DNA from 4 places in the Arthrobacter sp. TWP1-1 genome. Region 3 is predicted to be linked to each of the others. Evidence: riboswitches for the same ligand, from Rfam matches in the RefSeq annotation. Region 3 holds a riboswitch; each other region holds the start of a gene.
What was found. A riboswitch is a leader RNA that binds a small molecule or an ion and turns the genes downstream of it on or off. The one in region 3 is predicted to bind S-adenosylmethionine.
Positions count from the first base shown of each region.

Region 1: it holds a riboswitch for S-adenosylmethionine, as region 3 does, so the genes downstream of both, ACP7B9_RS17130 (hypothetical protein) here and ACP7B9_RS09630 (OsmC family protein) in region 3, are expected to answer to the same signal.
Region 2: it holds a riboswitch for S-adenosylmethionine, as region 3 does, so the genes downstream of both, ACP7B9_RS10315 (DUF1737 domain-containing protein) here and ACP7B9_RS09630 (OsmC family protein) in region 3, are expected to answer to the same signal.
Region 4: it holds a riboswitch for S-adenosylmethionine, as region 3 does, so the genes downstream of both, ACP7B9_RS08640 (aminotransferase class V-fold PLP-dependent enzyme) here and ACP7B9_RS09630 (OsmC family protein) in region 3, are expected to answer to the same signal.

Region 1 covers NZ_JAFCXC010000013.1:59,572-64,005, reverse strand. The annotation lists gene ACP7B9_RS17140 (helix-turn-helix domain-containing protein) at 1-555, opposite strand, end outside; gene ACP7B9_RS17135 (sodium:solute symporter) at 726-2,261, shown strand; SAM riboswitch class IV at 2,349-2,459, shown strand; gene ACP7B9_RS17130 (hypothetical protein) at 2,472-2,756, shown strand; gene ACP7B9_RS17125 (biotin/lipoyl-containing protein) at 2,842-3,093, opposite strand; gene ACP7B9_RS17120 (hypothetical protein) at 3,229-3,450, opposite strand; gene ACP7B9_RS17115 (VIT1/CCC1 transporter family protein) at 3,647-4,434, shown strand, end outside.
Region 2 covers NZ_JAFCXC010000004.1:346,662-351,095, reverse strand. The annotation lists gene ACP7B9_RS10335 (UDP-N-acetylglucosamine 1-carboxyvinyltransferase) at 1-407, shown strand, start outside; gene ACP7B9_RS10330 (hypothetical protein) at 516-980, shown strand; gene ACP7B9_RS10325 (O-succinylhomoserine sulfhydrylase) at 986-2,197, opposite strand; gene ACP7B9_RS10320 (rhodanese-like domain-containing protein) at 2,255-2,647, opposite strand; gene ACP7B9_RS10315 (DUF1737 domain-containing protein) at 2,644-2,904, opposite strand; SAM riboswitch class IV at 2,988-3,108, opposite strand; gene ACP7B9_RS10310 (Pr6Pr family membrane protein) at 3,238-3,879, shown strand; gene ACP7B9_RS10305 (aminodeoxychorismate lyase) at 3,851-4,434, opposite strand, start outside.
Region 3 covers NZ_JAFCXC010000004.1:190,741-195,174, reverse strand. The annotation lists gene ACP7B9_RS09635 (ABC-F family ATP-binding cassette domain-containing protein) at 35-1,672, opposite strand; SAM riboswitch class IV at 2,028-2,147, shown strand; gene ACP7B9_RS09630 (OsmC family protein) at 2,185-2,727, shown strand; gene ACP7B9_RS09625 (NADPH-dependent F420 reductase) at 2,807-3,472, opposite strand; gene ACP7B9_RS09620 (LLM class flavin-dependent oxidoreductase) at 3,469-4,434, opposite strand, start outside.
Region 4 covers NZ_JAFCXC010000003.1:484,669-489,102, forward strand. The annotation lists gene aroA (3-phosphoshikimate 1-carboxyvinyltransferase) at 1-249, shown strand, start outside; gene rsgA (ribosome small subunit-dependent GTPase A) at 254-1,372, shown strand; gene hisN (histidinol-phosphatase) at 1,518-2,333, shown strand; SAM riboswitch class IV at 2,482-2,595, shown strand; gene ACP7B9_RS08640 (aminotransferase class V-fold PLP-dependent enzyme) at 2,637-4,046, shown strand; gene ACP7B9_RS08645 (class I SAM-dependent methyltransferase) at 4,173-4,434, shown strand, end outside.

The DNA.
Region 1 (4,434 bases), on a different contig from region 3:
GAGAATCCAGAGCGCTTCCACGGGATGAGGTGAACGGTTTTCCCAAGTGTGCGGCTCACGGCCAGGGAACGACAGCGTGTCCCCGGCTTTTAGGTCATAGGACTCCTGCGTCATGATTAGGGTCAGTTCTCCGCTAATGATGTGCAGCACGTCAACATCGCAGTCCACTGTGTACAGCTCGGATTCGCCGCGACCGTAGGGGTCAATCGTGGCACTGAGGACTTGCAACTGGCGTTCCGAACGGGACGTCAGGAGCCGTTCGACGATTCCCTCGCCGCCCAAGGAGATCTTCGGACCCTCTCCCCTGCGGCTCAAATGGGTTTCCGAAGCGGCAAACAAGTCACCGATGTTGATGGAAAGCACCTGGCACAGCGTGACGAGTGAGGCCACACTGGGCGATGTCAGGTCTCGCTCGACCCTGCTGAGAAAGCCTTTCGTCAGCCCGGTGGCGGCGGCCACTTGTTCAATCGTGAGCCGCTGGTCCTGACGGGCAGCGCGGATGCGCGATCCAATAGCCACCGGATCGGAGCTTGGTTCTACGGGCAATGCTTTCATGACGGCTCCTCTTCGTGCCCACATTTTCAAGCAGCGTATTGACTGTAACTACAATCACAGTTTAGCCTAATAGACAACAAATGTTGCTTAAAGGGCAATTCCCGTTAGATGGAACCCAACTTCCATATTTCTAGGGTAGATCCCATAACTTTCGCATACTGGAGCATCACATGGATTTAAACATCGGCATAGTTGTCTTGTATTTAGTGGCCATGTTGGCCTTTGGCTGGTGGGGTAAATCCCGTACCAAGAACAATAGCGACTTTCTGGTGGCCGGCCGTCGCCTCGGTCCGTTCCTGTACACCGGAACCATGGCAGCCGTGGTTCTTGGTGGCGCCTCCACCGTGGGCGGTGTGGGCCTTGGCTACAAGTTCGGCATCTCCGGCATGTGGCTAGTAGTGGCGATCGGCGTCGGCGTATTGCTGTTGAGCCTTTTGTTCGCACCCACCCTGCAGAAGCTGAAGATCTACACCGTTTCACAAATGCTCAGCTTGCGGTACGGCCGGGAAGCAACGAAGGCCTCCGGCATCGTGATGCTCGCGTACACGATCATGATTGCCGCAACCTCCACCGGCGCCTATGCAACCATCTTCGTTGTCTTGTTCGGTTGGGACCGCTGGCTCGCCATCGCCGTCGGCGGCGCGATCGTGCTGGTCTACTCCACCATCGGCGGAATGTGGTCCATTACGCTGGCCGATCAGGTCCAGTTCATCATCAAGACCGTCGGCATCTTCTTCCTCATGCTGCCTTTCACGCTCAACGCCGCCGGCGGTATGACCGGTATCAAGAGCCGATTGGAAGATAGCTTTTTCCAGTGGGACGGCATCGGCGTAGGCACCATCGTGACGTTCTTTGTGGTCTACACCTTGGGCATTCTCATTGGCCAAGATATCTGGCAGCGCGTGTTCACCGCTAAGACTCCCGCCGTGGCACGCTGGGGTGGCGCCACTGCCGGTATCTACTGCATCCTGTACGGTGTGGCCGGCGCCTTGATCGGTCTTGCCGCCCGAGTTGCCCTTCCCTCCATTGATGTTGCCGCCCTGGGCAAGGACGCGGTCTACGCCGAAGTTGCCACGAACATCCTGCCCATCGGCATCGGTGGCCTAGTGATGGCGGCTGCCGTCGCTGCCATGATGTCAACCGCATCCGGCGCCTTGATTGCCGCAGCAACCGTTGCCCGCAAGGACGTAGTCCCCTTCGTGGCCAGCTGGTTCGGCAAGACGATCGACAACTCCGATTCCTCCAATCCGGAGCATGACATCAAGGGCAACCGACTCTACATTCTGGTACTGGGCGTCTTGGTCGTGCTGATCTCCATCCTCGCCTCCGACGTTGTGTTCGCCCTGACGATCGCCTACGACATTCTTGTGGGCGGCCTGCTCGTGGCCATCATCGGTGGACTCGTTTGGAAGCGCGGCACTGGCCATGGCGCCGCTTGGTCCATGGCGGCCGGTTGCGCCGTAACCCTGGGCCTGCTGGTCCTGTACGGCTCGGGCGTGCTGCATAGCTTTGATCCGTTCAACGACGGCATCTACGCCAACGAGCCCATCTACTTTGGCCTCGCCGCTTCCTTGGTGGTTTATGTAGTGGTGTCACTGCTGAGCACACCCACCCCGGTCCACATCCGCAAGGCCTGGGATGACCGCCTCGCAGCGGCCGCCACGGATTCCAACCCCGATGAGGTTGCTGCAGAACTGCAGAAGTAAGCGCCTCACGTTCGGGTGGGGGCGGGTGACGTAATTTATTACGTCGCCCGCCCCCACGGTGCTTTAAAGCAGTAGCCTAGGAAACAGCTTCATGAGATGCGATGTCAAGCTCCGACTGGTCGCACACCAACCCCATGCTTCACGGGTGGTTCGGATGAGGAAGTGACCGGTGGAAAAGTTCCACGGTAAGAGCACGCAAAGGCATTCACCATGACTCTGACTTCTGTAGCCCCCGTAATCAAGCGCCAGGCCGCCCGCACCTCCGGTATTCCGGTGCTGCCTGGGGTGGACGTAAACCTTGGTGCCGTCACTTTCTTCACCCCCACCGGCCACCACGCTTACTTCTCGCCCGAGCCGGCGGAACTTGTCGCGGCGCTGGAGAAGGCAGTACGCCCGGCCTTGTGGATCCCCGAGATTGGCACCTTGGTTGTAACCGTGGCGCAAACCGGGGTGCGGGCCGGTCGCGGATTGGGCTTCCGGCTGTCCGCCTACTAGGCCTTTACAAACCGCGTACGACGCCGGGTGCCCGGCCCGGGCTGGCCCCTCGCCTTGGCGCTGGGCTGCTCCGGGAATCACCCAACTAGGCGACTGCCGTCGGCAGGCCTTCCTTAACAGTGGCGATTACGGCACCTTGAGCCACCTCGTCGCCCTCAGCAACCAGCCACGCCAACGTGCCGGAAACCGGGGTGTTGATCTCGGCGTCGAACTTGTTGACAGTAACCTCAGCAATCACTTGGTAAGCCGTCACCGCGCAACCGTCCGCCGCACGCCATTCCATAAGGACTCCGGGCTCGGCGGGATCACCCGACATCATCGGGAAGAGAATATCCATAACCCACCGCCCTTCGGGCCGGCTGTTCGACCCCGCAACGACAGCATATGCGAGTCCCGTCCCCTATGGAATGCGCAGTGCCAATGTTCAGCGGGAATGTACAGCGGGAACACCGGCCTACGAAATCGGATCAGTTCAGGAGCCGGCGGCAGCCTTCTTCTTCGCGAACGTGGCGGATGCACTCCACGCGGCGGCCAGCGCTGCGGCGGCGCTCGATGCCATCACCACCATGCCGGCGTTCCCCTTGACGAGTCCCGCGATGAACAATGCGGCCATGCAGACCAATCCCATGGCGAATCCCATCCACTGGTAACGGGTTCCGTTGTTGCGGGCGGCGGCGTTAGTAGTAGCATTCATGGCTGGCTCCTTGGGATGGAAAGCAGATAGTTTGATGCGATGCCACGACTCTACGCAAGTACTTTCCACATTGGCAAGTACTTTCTGAAGCTTGATGGAAGATTCCGGTGACCCGAAACTTTTTCGCGAGGACAACCGGCCGAAAAACCGCGAAAATCCGCGCTAAAGTGGAGGCTGACTTTGAGGAGCAAGACCCGTGGCAGAACGCATTCCCACCCCAGCCGAGATCAAGCGGTGGCGTCAGTACCTGGCCGACGAACGGGCCGAGGCTGCCGTGTACCGTGATTTGGCCAAACGCCGTGAGGGTGAAGAACAGGCGATCCTCCTATCCTTGGCCGATGCCGAAGGGCGCCATGAGCAACACTGGCTGACACTGCTGGGCAGCCATGCCGGTTCACCAGTCAGGGCCTCTCTGCGCAACCAGCTGCTGGGCTTGTTGGCTCGCCGTTTCGGTTCGGTCTTCGTGCTAGCCCTGGCCCAACGTTCAGAATCGCGTTCCCCCTATGCCACCGATGTCGATGCAACCGCAGCCATGGCCGCGGATGAATCCATCCACGAAGAAGTAGTTCGGGGCCTTGCCACCCGAGGCCGGATCCGCCTCTCAGGAACGTTCCGCGCCGCCGTCTTCGGCGCCAATGATGGCTTGGTCAGCAACCTTTCACTCGTCGTCGGCATGGCCGCTACCGGTGTTTCGAGCCAGGTTGTCCTCTTCAGTGGGATCGCCGGTTTATTGGCCGGAGCGTTGTCCATGGGTGCCGGCGAATTTGTCTCCGTCCGCTCACAACGCGAGCTATTGGACGCATCCCAGCCAACCCAGATCACCTTGACGGCCGCCAAGTCGTTGGACCTTGAGAACAACGAGCTGGTGCTGGTTTATTTGGCACGCGGCATGTCGCACGAAGCGGCCGAACACCGGGCAGCCGAGCGCATGGGACAGTTCACCTGCGACTGCGACCCCAGCCTGTCGCTGCGTCCGGAGAATTT
Region 2 (4,434 bases), 160 kb from region 3:
AGCTCAAGGCCGCGCCGGACAAGATTCACGCCATGCCGTTCCCGGGTCTGAACATTGACAACCTGCCGTTCTTCGCCGTGATCGCCTCCTGTGCCGAGGGCACCACGCTGATCCACGACTGGGTGTATGAAGGCCGCGCCATTTACTTGACGGAGCTGAACCGCCTCGGCGCCGGCGTTCGTCTGCTGGATCCGCACCGCATCGACATCACGGGCCCCACCGCGTGGCGTGCCGCCGAAATCGGCTGCCCGCCCGCACTGCGCCCGGCCGCCTGCATCCTGTTGGCCATGCTCGCCGCGAAGGGCACATCCGAACTTCGCAACATCTACGTCATCGAGCGCGGTTACGAAGATTTGGCCGAGCGCCTGAACACCGTTGGTGCTGAGATCGAGTACTTCCAGGACTAGATTCCAAAGTACGACGCCGGGAGGTCACCTTTCTCAGAAAGGTGGCCTCCCGTTTTTGTCCGCCTCGTTGCGGACTGCACTTGTTCCGAATATGGCTATGCTGAGTACATGTTTTCCTGGTTCCGCCGCAACACAGCCACCGGTCTCGCCACAGGGGATAGCGAGCAGAAATCCCCTGCCTTGCCAGCGCCGCTCACGCTGGGCTCCTTGCTCATAGAGGCTGTCGAGATCCCGGCTCGTCGGGCAAGCAAGCCACCCCAGCGAGTGGTCCAATGGAGCGTGGGAGAGACCCAAACCCGACTGCACCCGGAAGAGCTTCACGATCTCCTCGCGGGCAGGGTGGGCATTATTGATTCCATGACCGGCAGCGACGGCGCTTTTCTCTGTAACGCCGCTGGGGTTCAGGCAGCGGTGCAGGCAGAAAAACCGTCCCGGGTCGGCAAATGGACGGCAGTTTTCCCACCCGACGCCCTAGCCCTTTTGACGGGCCTCATCAGCGATGAACCCGCGGTCATCATCAGCCGGGAAGAGCAAGTTACGTTCGCCCGATGGCTGGACACGGTGTCCTATTAGGGACGTTAGATAGCGGCCAGCGCCTGTGCCAGATCCTGTTTCAGGTCATCCAGATCTTCCAAGCCAACTGACAAGCGCAGGAAACCATCGCTCAAACCGATCGCCGCACGAGCGTCCGGCCCCATAGCGCGGTGCGTTGTTGTGGCCGGATGCGTGATGAGTGACTTCGCATCTCCTAAGTTGTTGGAGATGTCGATGATCGCCAACGCGTTCAGCAGCGCAAAGGCTGCGTCCTTGGTGGTTCCATCGGCGGGTTCGGCCAGCTCAAAGGTCAGGACGGTGCCACCGGCCTTCATCTGCTTCTTGGCCAGCTCATACTGCGGGTGCGAGGGCAGATGCGGGTACAGCACGCGGCTGATCTGAGGCTGTGCCTCGAGAAATTCACCCAGCGCCAGCGCACTGTTGCACGAGTGGGTGACACGCAGATTCATGGTCTCCAAGCCCTTGGTCAGCACCCAAGCGTTGAATGCGGACAGGGCCGGACCGGTGTGGCGCATAAGGTTTTTGACCGGCCCGTCAATGAATTCCTTGCTGCCAAGGATGGCCCCGCCCAACACGCGGCCCTGGCCGTCAATGTGCTTGGTGCCCGAGTACACAATAATGTCGGCACCAAAGTCGCCACAGCGTTGCAGCAGGGGAGTCGCGAAAACGTTGTCGGCCACGACCTGGGCGCCGGCCGCATGAGCCAGATCGCACACGGCCTGGATATCGATGATTTCCTGCATGGGGTTCGACGGCGATTCGAAGAACACGACGGTGGTGGGAACGGATAACGCTTCGCGCCACTGCACCAGATCCGGCCCGTCCACAAAAACGGTCTCCACGCCCCAGCGTGGCAGGAGTTCGTTGAGGATCACGAAGCAAGAGCCAAACAGGGAGCGCGAGGCGACCACCCTATCGCCGGCAGCCAACAATGCGCCGAGGGCCGTGAAGACGGCGGACATGCCAGACGCCGTCGCAAAGCAGGCTTCCTTACCCTCCAGTAGCCGCAGCCGTTCCTGGAACGTGGCCACGGATGGGTTGCCATACCGCGAGTAGACGAAGCGGTCCACCTCGCCTGTGAAGGCCTGCTCGGCTGCTTCGGCTGATTCGTACACAAAGCCGGAGTTGAGGAACAGGGCCTCGGAGGTCTCCTGAAAATTGCTGCGGTCGAGCCCGCCGCGCACGGCCTGAGTGTCCTCGGCCCATGTAGCTGCATGCTCGTTAAAGTTACTCAATTGCTTATCCTTGGCTTTCGCTGGTGCTGCTCTTTGTTTGGATCGGGTTCGTGGCGGTTAGCGCCAGGGCAGCTTCCGATTTTTCCAACCGTTGAGCACCCTGTCGCCAAAGCGGTCGGGTTCACCTTCAAAACCTTCCAAGATGTTGTACGCCGTGTACCCGGCGGCCGTGGCGGCGGTAGCGGCTGCGATGGAACGCGCTCCCGAACGACACAGCACCACCAGGGGCTTCTCTGGGGGAACCGTTGCCAAGAGCTGGGTCAGAAACTCAGGATTGTTGCTGCCATTGGACAGGTTCCATTGAATGAAGACGGGTTCGGTATTCAATGAGGATGTGTCCGGCACGCCAATGTGGGTCCATTCCCCGTCGGTGCGCACGTCAACAAGGACGGCTCCTGCCGCTATGTGATCCCATGCTGTTGCGGGAGCGAGATCGCCTGCGTAGCTCATGCGATCCCCTCGCCATCAAATTCAAGTTCGGAATCGAGCTCGTCAAGTGCGTTTGCCACTGCCACGTCGCTGCTGGCCACGGCCTGCGGGAGGATGACGGCCTGGGCGCAGATGACGGTGGTGCCGTTGAACGTCACGGTGGGTCCACCGTGCAGGACGTACCCTTCGGCAAGCGCGGCTGAGATGCGCTCACAAAACGATCGGTCGTCGGGGCCGGTAATTAGGCGGTAGGCCAGGGGGGATTCGTCCGCGGACATGGGGTCTCCTCATTGCAAGTGACTGGCCTGTGCAAGCGGGAGATAACTGCGGCGCTTAAACGAAATTCCTGGCGCTGCTGGAGGGTTCACGCTTGCAAACGTCAGCCGTTGGTAGCTGGTTTTGCCGAGTATTCACCTGAGGCACCCCGCCGGAAAGAGGGTTGCCGGCCAGCAAGTCAGGGCTTGATACTGGCACTCATTACTCACCTCGAAAGTAACACATTCGTCACGGGTGGGGCCTAAAAAATTTTCGTGTGTGGCGCAACATGACGGGACGCGGTTTAAGCGGTGGCGCTGCTGCGGTGGCGCCCCTTGTGCTGGCAGGATAGAACCATGACACCCAGCCGCGCCTTTGCCGCCGTCCGTTTCCTCTTTGGGGCGGTGACTCTCATCGCCGTGGGCATCCAGTTGGGCATCCACATCGGCCATGGCTTCTCGGTGCTGAACTTCTTTAGTTACTTCACCAATCTCTCCAATATTTTCGCCGCTGTGGTGCTGCTGGTGGAATCCGTCTTGACGTGGCGCGGGAAAGAATTGGGGCCGGCGTGGCAGCTGTTGCGCTGTATCTCAGTGGTCTGCATGGCACTGGTGGGCATTGTTTTCCAAGCTCTGCTCCGTGATGTGGACCTTGGAGCGCTCTTGCCGTGGATCAATACGTGGCTGCACTATGTGATGCCCGTTGTGGTCGTTGCCGATTGGCTCATCCAGTCTCCGCGCAACCCCATTTCACTGCGCAAGCTAGGGATAGCAGTGCTGTTCCCGTTGGTCTATCTGGCGTATTCGCTGATTCGCGGCGCGGCGATCAACTGGTACGCCTACCCATTCCTGAACCCGAACAATGGCGGGTACGGCCCTGTGGTGATCACCTGCGTGATTGTGGCTGTGGCGTTCGTCGTCACCAGCGCAGTGCTGATATTGCTGGCTAACAAGTTCCGTCCGCTGGTGCCTACAGCGTTGTTGCCAGAATCGCGCTGAGCTCGCTGCTGAGCTGTTCCCGGATGGCGGCCGTGCCAATTTCCGCACCGTCGATCGTGTTCACGGGTGCCAACAGGCGCAGGCTTGAAATCAGCCAGACAGCGTCCGCGTCGAGCAGATCAGCGGGCGTGACAGGGCCATAGCCGAGTTCCCAGCCAGCCTCCTTGGCCGCGGCAAACAAGGCGCCTTGGGTAGTGCCAGGCAAGATACCCGTGTCCAGGTGCGGTGTGATGAGCCGTTTCAGGGGAACGCCCGAGTCGTCAGAGATATGCGCCAGGAGAACGGACGACGTCGGCCCCTCCAACACGAGATCGTCACCGCTGGTGAAGATCACGTCATCTGCGCCCTGTTCATGTGCGTGCCGCAGGGCCGCCATGTTTACAGCGTAAGAGAGGGTTTTGGCGCCAAGGAGCAGCCACGGTGCGCGGACAGCGATATCGCTGTCGTAGCCGCGCTCAAGCAAAATGACAGCCAAGCCCTTGGCCCGCTGTTCGGCCAGTGCCGGCGAGATTGCCGAAACCTGCACCCAAGCCGTGGGGGTGTTGGCGCCCTCGG
Region 3 (4,434 bases):
GGCCATCGACAGCCACCAAGATGGCGTTATTTCCCTAGAGCTGCGCCACCTGGCCGTTTTCCACGGACCAGCGCGTATCTAGGCGTACTGTTTCCAACAGTCGGCGGTCGTGGGTGACCAGCAGAAGTGTGCCCTCATAGCTTTCCAGGGCTTCTTCGAGCTGCTCGATCGCCGGCAGGTCAAGGTGGTTGGTTGGCTCATCGAGCACCAGTACGTTAACCCCGCGGGCCTGCAACAACGCTAACGACGCGCGGGTGCGTTCGCCGGGGGAGAGCGCACCAACGGGGCTGGTCACCTGATCGGCCTTGAGTCCGAATTTTGCCAACAAGGTGCGGACTTCCGCCTGGTTCATCTCCGGGACCAGCGTTTCAAAACCATCTCCCAGCGGGACATCTTCGGGGAACTGGCTGCGGGCCTGGTCGATCTCGCCGATGGCGACATTCGCACCCAGTGAGGCAACGCCGCTGTCCGGCGCCGTGCGGCCCAGCAACAGGCGCAACAGCGTGGACTTGCCCGCGCCGTTTGGGCCGGTGATGCCGATCCGTTCACCGGCGTTGACCTGCAGCGAGACGGGGCCCATCGTGAAGTCGCCCTGCTTGATCACGGCCGCATTCAACGTGGAGACCACCGTGCTGGAACGCGGGGCTGCGGCGATGCTGAACTGCAGCGCCCACTCCTTGCGCGGTTCCTCGACCTCGTCCAGGCGGGCAATGCGGGACTCCATCTGGCGTACCTTTTGGGCCTGCTTTTCGGAGGATTCGGAGCTTGCCTTGCGGCGGATCTTGTCGTTGTCCGGGGCCTTCTTCATGGCGTTGCGCACGCCCTGCGAACTCCACTCGCGCTGCGTCCGGGCGCGCCCCACGAGGTCGGCCTTCTTGTCGGCAAACTCATCATAGGCCTCGCGGGCGTGGCGCTTGGCGATGGCGCGCTCCTCCAGGAAGGAGTCGTAGCCGCCGTCGTACACGGCCACCTTGTTTTGTGCCAGATCCAGCTCCACCACGGACGTGATGGTGCGGGCAAGGAACTCGCGGTCATGCGAGACCAGGACAACGCCGCCGCGCAACCCCTTCACGAATTCCTCGAGCCGCGCCAACCCGGCCAGGTCAAGATCGTTGGTTGGCTCGTCAAGAAGGACGACGTCGAAGCGGCTCAGCAGGAGGGCGGCCAAGGCCACGCGGGCGGCCTGCCCACCGGAAAGTCCTGTCATGGTGGCGTCAGGGCCAACGTCGAGGCCCAGCTCGGCCAGGGTTGCCGGAATGCGATCATCGAGATCTGCGGCACCGCAGGCTAGCCAGTGGTCCAGGGCTGCTGCGTAGCGGTCGTCGTCTTCGGACTTGCCGGACCCCAGGGCCTCCGCAGAGCTTTCCATGGCGAGCGTGGCTTCGGTGCAACCTGTGCGTCGACCAATATAAGCGGCAACAGATTCGCCTTCAATCCGCTCGTGCTCCTGCGGTAGCCAGCCCACGAAAGCATCGGATGGGGCAGTGCTCACGGTGCCGCCCTGAGGTGTGGCCGCGCCGGCCAGCAGGCTCAACAGGGTCGACTTGCCTGCACCGTTGGCGCCTACCACCCCGATCACATCACCAGGGGCCACTGTGAAGGAGAGGTTACTGAAAAGGGTGCGGTGTGCGTGGCCTCCGGAGAGGTCCTTCGCGACAAGGGTTGCGCTCATGATTCCATCTTAAGTTGCTTCAGTGTGTCCACCTGACGGGCGTGGCATGGGTCTCGCCGGGAGAGCGCGGGCGCATCCCGGTGGGCCTTCCCGCCGCAGAACCTTGTGCTCCCCTGTTCCTCACGTTGAGCCGTCACATAACGCCCTTATAGAACGATCTAAACGGCGTTATCTGACGGCTCAACGGGTCTACAGGGTGCATTTGTGGGAGGCGGGCGCATTTTGGTGGGGGCAGGCAGCTGGGAGGTGGCGGCCACTCGGGGCGGGGAGTGCCCGGCGTCGTGCATGGGAAATGTTGCTGCAGATGACGGCAGGCTTGAAGCCGGGCGCCAGCCACGGGCAAACTAATGAGCAGAATCAAGAGTTTCGACCATGCGGCCCTGGCCGGTCGAACGGCAACCCTCGCAACCATAGTGGGGTGCCCCAGGTGACGATTCGACGCTCTCGGCACTTGCCGCGGGCGTAAGTATGGCGCGGTGCTCGGCACTCGCCTTCACACGAAGGAAAAAATCATGTCTGAAACAACCACACTGATCAACGACGCCGCAGTACGCTCAACCCGCCTGGGCGAAGCCGGTGCGGCTTGGGGCCAGCGGATCGGGGCCAGCCCTGACAATGCGAAATTGACGTACAAGGTGGCCGGCGTGGGCGTTGGTTCGGTGGCCACACGCATCAGCTCCGGCAAGCACCAATTCACGGTGGACGAGCCCGCCGCGTTGGCCGGTGACGACACCGCTGCCAGTCCCGTTGAGTACGCCCTGGGTGCGGTCATCTCTTGCCAGGTGGTTGTCTACCGCCTGTACGCCGAGCAGTTGGGCATCCAGGTGGACGACATCACCATCAACGCCGAGGGCGATCTGGACGTTCGCGGATTGTTCGGCATCGATGAAACCATCCGCCCCGGGTTCACCGACATCCGGCTGGCCGTCAACATCACCGGCCCGGAATCGCAGGAACGTTATGACGAGCTGGCCCGTACGGTGGAGGCGCGTTGCCCCGTCCAGGACCTGTTCAGCAACGCCACTCCGTTCACCACCGTCATCACCAAGGTCTAAGCGGGTTGCATTGGCTGGTGCGTGATCGAGGAATAAGCAAAGGGAATCGAACGTACCGGCCATCGCCTGATTTGCGCGCCTAGGCGGCCGCGGTGAGCTCGCCGCGGCCGGCAAGGTGTGCGTCCAACTCAGACTCCAGACCTGCCGTGTCGTAGGAGCCCGTGAAGATCGGTGTGCCCGGTTCGAAGGCAGTTCCGTTGGTGAGGAGACCGGCGTCGACCGCGTCAAAACCCAGTCGCTCAACAAACTCCAGAACCATGGCGCGGGTTTCATCGTAGTCTGCGGCAACCGCCAGCGCACGCCTGTCCGCCGCGCCGGCAGGGCGGGCGTCGAGCTCCAGTTCGTGATAGCCAATGTGGTTCAGCGACTTCGCCATATGGGCTTCGGGGATGTGCGTCAAGACCATTTCAGAGCTCGACGACGCATCCTCCAATTCGGGCATATCTCCGTTGGTGTCGTGCCAGAAGTTCATGGTGTCAAGCACATGCTTGCCAGCCAGTGCTGCAGGGTCGAGGGTGCGGAACTTGTGCAGGGGAACCGATAGGACCACAAGATCGGCCTGCGCCATCGCCTCCTCGGCCGTGACGGCCGTGGCGCCCGGGGCCATGACGGAGATGATCAGGTCAATCTTTTTGGGGTCCCCGGAGGCTGCGATCAGTACACGGTATCCGGCCTTCAATGCCTGCCGAGCAACGCCCGTGCCGACCTTCCCGGCTCCGAGAATGCCAATAGTTTTCGTGCTCATGCGCGTGATTCCTTGCTGGTGCTCGTCTTAAGTTCCGCATCGATCAGCGGTTTGACCTCGGTGCCGAAAAGTTCAATGGACTTCAAAACATCCTTTTGCGGGACGGATGCGATGTCCATTTCCAGGATGTGACGGTCGTGGCCCATATGTTGGTGCGTGAGCAGAATCTTCTCCGCCACCTGTTCCGGGGTGCCGGCATAAATGGCGCCTGCGGGTGCAGTCTGCATGTTGTAGCTGATCCGGTTGGGCTGTGAGAAGCCGCGCTCGCGGGAAATGCCGTCCATGAGGTGGCGCCAATACGGGTAAAAGGTTTCCGTGGCGCCGTTCTTGGCAACAAGTCCGACGGCGCTGACGCCCACCTTGAGCGCCTCGGCGTCGTGCCCGGCTTGTTGCGCTCCGGTGCGGAACAGCTGCGCGTGCCGGGAAAAGTTGCTGATGGAACCGCCCAGCAGTGCGTAAATTACGTTGGTTCCGAGGGCGGCCGCGCGTGCCGTTGAACTTGGGGTGCCGCCGGTGGCGATCCAGATGTCCAAGTTGTTATTCACCGGACGTGGGTAGATGGTGGCCTGATCCAAGGAGGGGCGGAACTTCCCGCTCCAGGTGATCGGTTCTTCCTTATTTCCGGCCTCGTTGAGGGCCAGGAGAAGATCGATCTTCTCCTCATAGAGCTCCTCATAGTCATTCAAGTTGGCGCCAAACAACGGGTAGGACTCAATGAAGGAGCCACGCCCTGCCGTTACCTCGGCACGGCCACCGGAGAGTAGGTCAAGCGTTGCGAATTGTTGGTAGACGCGAACAGGATCCTCGGTGCTCAGGACCGTGACGGCTGAACCAACTTTGATGTGCTTGGTTTGCGCGGCGGCTGCGGCCAAAACAGGAATCGTGGAGGAGACAGCGTAGTCGGCGCGGTGATGTTCACCGATGCCGAAATAGTCCAAGCCCACTTCGTCGGCCAGCCGGGC
Region 4 (4,434 bases), on a different contig from region 3:
CTTGTCGCGGAGATCAACGCCTTGGGCGGTGACGCCGAGGAAACTGAGGACGGACTCATCATCAATCCCGCTCCGCTGCGCGGCGGCGTCTTCCACAGCTACCATGACCACCGCATGGCCACGGCAGGCGCCATCATCGGCCTGGCCGTGCCCGGCGTCGAGGTTGAAAACATCGCCACGACGTCCAAGACCATGCCTAACTTCCCCGCCATGTGGGCAGCCATGGTTTCTCAAACGGCCGGGGCATAAGACTATGGCACAGGATTACAGCAACTGGGACGAATCAAATGTCCGCGTCAGGGCCAACAAGAAGGGCAGCCGGCCGCGCACCAAGGACCGGCCCGCCTACGAGGAAGCCGTCATTGGCCGCATTGTCACTGTTGACCGCGGGCGCTACACAGCCATCGTCGATGAGAATGAGCCCACCGAACGCACACTGATCGCCGCCAGGGCCAGGGAACTGCGGCGCAATCCTGTCGTGGCCGGTGACTTTGTGGCCCTGGTGGGCGATATCACAGGCAAGCCGGACACCCTGGCACGGTTGGTGCGGATCGAGGAACGCCGGACGCTTCTGCGTCGCAGCGCCGATGACACCGATCCCATTGAGCGGGCGGTGGTGGCCAATGCCGATCAGCTGGTCATCGTGGTGGCCGCCGCCAACCCCGAGCCCCGCACCGGCTTCATCGACAGGGCTCTTGTGGCTGCTTACGACGCCGGCATTGCGCCGTTGCTGTTGATCACCAAGACAGACATCAAGGATCCAGCGGAGTTGCTGGCCAACTACGAGCACCTGGACATGACGGTCATCATCAGCCGGACGGCCGCCGACGGCGCATCCGGCATTGACGCCCGCAGCGACGACGGCGATTCCGCCGTCCTAGCCGGTGGCGCCGTGGAGCAGCTGCACGGCTACCTCAACGGCAAGGTCAGCGTCCTGGTTGGTCACTCCGGCGTGGGAAAGTCCACCATGGTGAACGCCCTGACGGGTTCCCAGCGGGCCACCGGCGGCGTCAACGCCGTCACGGGCCGCGGGCGCCACACTTCCTCATCCGCGCTGGCCCTGCGCATCGAAGACGGAAAGCCCGGATCCTGGATCATCGATACTCCCGGCATCCGTTCCTTCGGCCTGGCCCACGTGAACCCGGACAGGATCCTGCAGGCCTTCCCCGATCTGCAGCCTGGCACCGACGATTGCGAACGCGGCTGCAAGCATGACACTGCCGCCGTCAATTGCGGACTGGACCCGTATGTGGCCGATGGTCACGCAGGCCCATCGGGCCCGGCCCGCCTCGCCTCGCTGCGCCGCCTCTTTGGCACCAGCGATCGGACCGAAGGCCGTGCTGCGGAAAAGGAACTCGGCATCATCGACTAGTCCCCACCGGCGCCCTAACCTCGTTCCTCGGCCAGGGAACCCTGCCGGCGTGGGCCCAACCAGAATCGTCGCCGGAAAAATGCCGGTCCGGCTGCTCCGCCGCGTCAGCTCGCAGTATTGTCCCAAATACCGATACGGTGAAAGTATGACGACCGCTCCCCAGACGTATAACGACGACCTCCGCCTGGCCCACGTGCTGGCTGACAGCGTGGATTCCCTGACCATGTCCCGTTTCAAGGCACTGGACCTGACGGTTGAGACCAAGCCTGACCTGACGCCTGTCACGGATGCAGACAAAGCCGCCGAGGAGTCCATCCGCAGCCAGCTGGCCCGGGTCCGCCCGCGCGATGCCGTGCTGGGCGAGGAGTTTGGCAGTAGTGGACACGGCGCTCGTCGTTGGATCATCGACCCGATCGATGGCACGAAGAACTTTGTGCGCGGGGTACCTGTCTGGGCCACGCTGATCGCCTTGGTCGACGAGGGGCGCCCCGTAGTTGGTCTTGTCAGCGCTCCCGCTTTGGGCAAGCGCTGGTGGGCTGCCGAGGGCACAGGTGCCTACATGGGCAAGTCGCTAGCTGCAGCCACCCGCATTCGCGTCTCCAACGTGGGCGAACTCAAGGACGCCTCCCTGTCCTACTCCTCCCTGACCGGGTGGAAGGAACGCGGCAACCGTGACGAGTTCATCTCCCTCACAGACGATGTCTGGCGTACCCGCGCGTACGGCGACTTCTGGTCCTACTGCATGGTCGCCGAGGGCGCCGTGGACATCGCCTGCGAGCCCGAGCTCAACCTCTACGACATGGCCGCACTCGTCCCCATCATCACCGAGGCTGGTGGCCGCTTCACCTCCCTCGAGGGCGCCGACGGCCCCTTCGGCGGTAACGCCCTGGCCACCAATTCCATCCTCCACACCGAGGTTCTCCGACGTCTGAATCCCAAGTGGGACGACCTTCTCGCCTAAGCGCAAGAGATAGCACGAGTGAGTTAAGAACGACGGCGGCCTCCCGCCGTCGTTCTTTTTTGCCCGTCTTCCGCCGGGCTCACCTTGGCGCGACAACATGACGTAACAAATGCGAGTCGTGCAAACTTGGGCTAATCTTTTGGGCATAGGTCACGAGTGCCAGCGCTAAACCCCGGTTTGCTGGCCGGCAACCCTCCTTTCGCGGCGGGGTGCCCCGGGTGACGACCTGGCCAGGCCGGAACGGTCATGGCAAGCGCGGACTTCTGGGCACCCCAAAGGTCCAAGGTTTCAAAGGAATTACTCATGAGCCATGCCCTGTTGGAAAAACCATCCCTTGCCGATTCACCCCTCCTGGCCGTTGTTGGCCAGGACCTTGCCGCCCCGCTGATCCAGGGCGGGCACGTGCGGTATGCCAACCTGGATTATGCTGCGTCCGCCCCCGCCGTCGAGGAGGTTGCCGCCCACCTGAACGAGGTCCTGCCGTTCTACGCAAGTGTGCACCGCGGCGCCGGATTCGCTTCCCAGGTCAGCACCTCGGTGTACGAGAACGCGCGCACCATCGTCGCTGATTTTGTCGGTGCCCGCGCGGACGACACTGTCATCTTCACGCGCAACACCACCGATTCCTTGAACCTCCTCGCGGGCTGCGTGGAGAGCATCTTGAAGTCTCGTGGATACGCCGAGGGTCGCTCCAACGTCCACGGCGAGGTGCTCTATCTGGACATTGAGCACCATGCAAACCTGCTTCCCTGGCAGGGATTGCCACATCGCTCCGTGATTGCTGCGTCCTCTATCGAGTCGACGCTGGCCCGGGTCGAGACCCAATTGCGTGCGGGCAACGTCCTGCTGCTGGCCGTCACGGGCGCTTCCAATGTCACTGGTGAAGTCCTGCCCGTTGCGGAACTGGCCACCCTGGCGCACCGCTACGGCGCCCGGATCGTGGTGGATGCAGCTCAGCTGGCCCCGCACCGGAGGATCGACCTGACGGCCACAGGCATTGACTATGTGGCATTTTCCGGCCACAAGTTGTACGCACCCTTCGGCGCTGGCGTTCTGGTGGGCCGTTCGGACTGGCTTGATTCCGGTGCACCTCACCTGGCCGGCGGTGGCGCCGTGAAGGAGGTGCGGCTCGAATCGACCAGCTGGACGGACGGCCCTGCCCGCCACGAGGGCGGCTCCCCCAACGTGCTTGGCGCCGCAACCCTGGCGAAGGCAGCCTCCATCTTGACCGCCTTGGACGCTGACGACTGGCACAACCATGAGCAGCTGCTCCGCCAACACCTCATCAACGGTTTTGAAAAGATCGAAGGCGTCACGGTCCACACCTTGTTCACGGACGCAGACACCCACCCGGAATGCGGGAGCATCGGGGTCGTGAATTTCTCGGTCACCGGCTACGACTCGGGGCTTGTGGCCGCTTATCTTTCGGCCGAACACGGCGTAGGCGTGCGCGACGGCAAGTTCTGCGCCCACCCCCTTTTGAACCGTTTGGGCCTCCCGTCCGGATCGCTGCGGGCCAGCTTTGGTGTTGGCTCCCGGCTGGAGGATGCGCAGCGCCTGATCGACGGCGTTGCGGCTCTCCTGCGTGACGGGCTGGGTTGGGATTACGTGGTCGACGCCGGCCGCTGGGTTCCAGCGAACGATGACCGTGTGTATCCCGCGTGGGCACCCAACACCCCGGGCACGGCAGGCGCCGCTCCCTGCAACACCTAACCCCTTCCGACGCCGCATCACTTTCCGGCCTGTTTTACCCGACGCCGCATCACCTTTCGGGAGGAGTGGGCCCGGCTCCGGGGTAAAGTTGAACGGCACAAACCACACAACTTTTCAGGAGCGTAGATGGCAGGCACCGGCGGACCGGTCTTTGACGCGGAACGGCGCAAGCACATGGCCGCGGCATTCCTGGAAGGCGGCGATCACTACCACAAGGTCCGTCCAAGCTACCCGGATGAGTCCCTGAGCTGGCTGATCGAAAAGGCGAACGGTCCCATCCACGACGCACTCGACGTGGGCGCCGGCACCGGCAAATACACGCAGTTGCTGGCCGAGCACGATTGGAGCTTGACGGCGGTCGACCCATCGGCCGATATGCTGGCCCAGC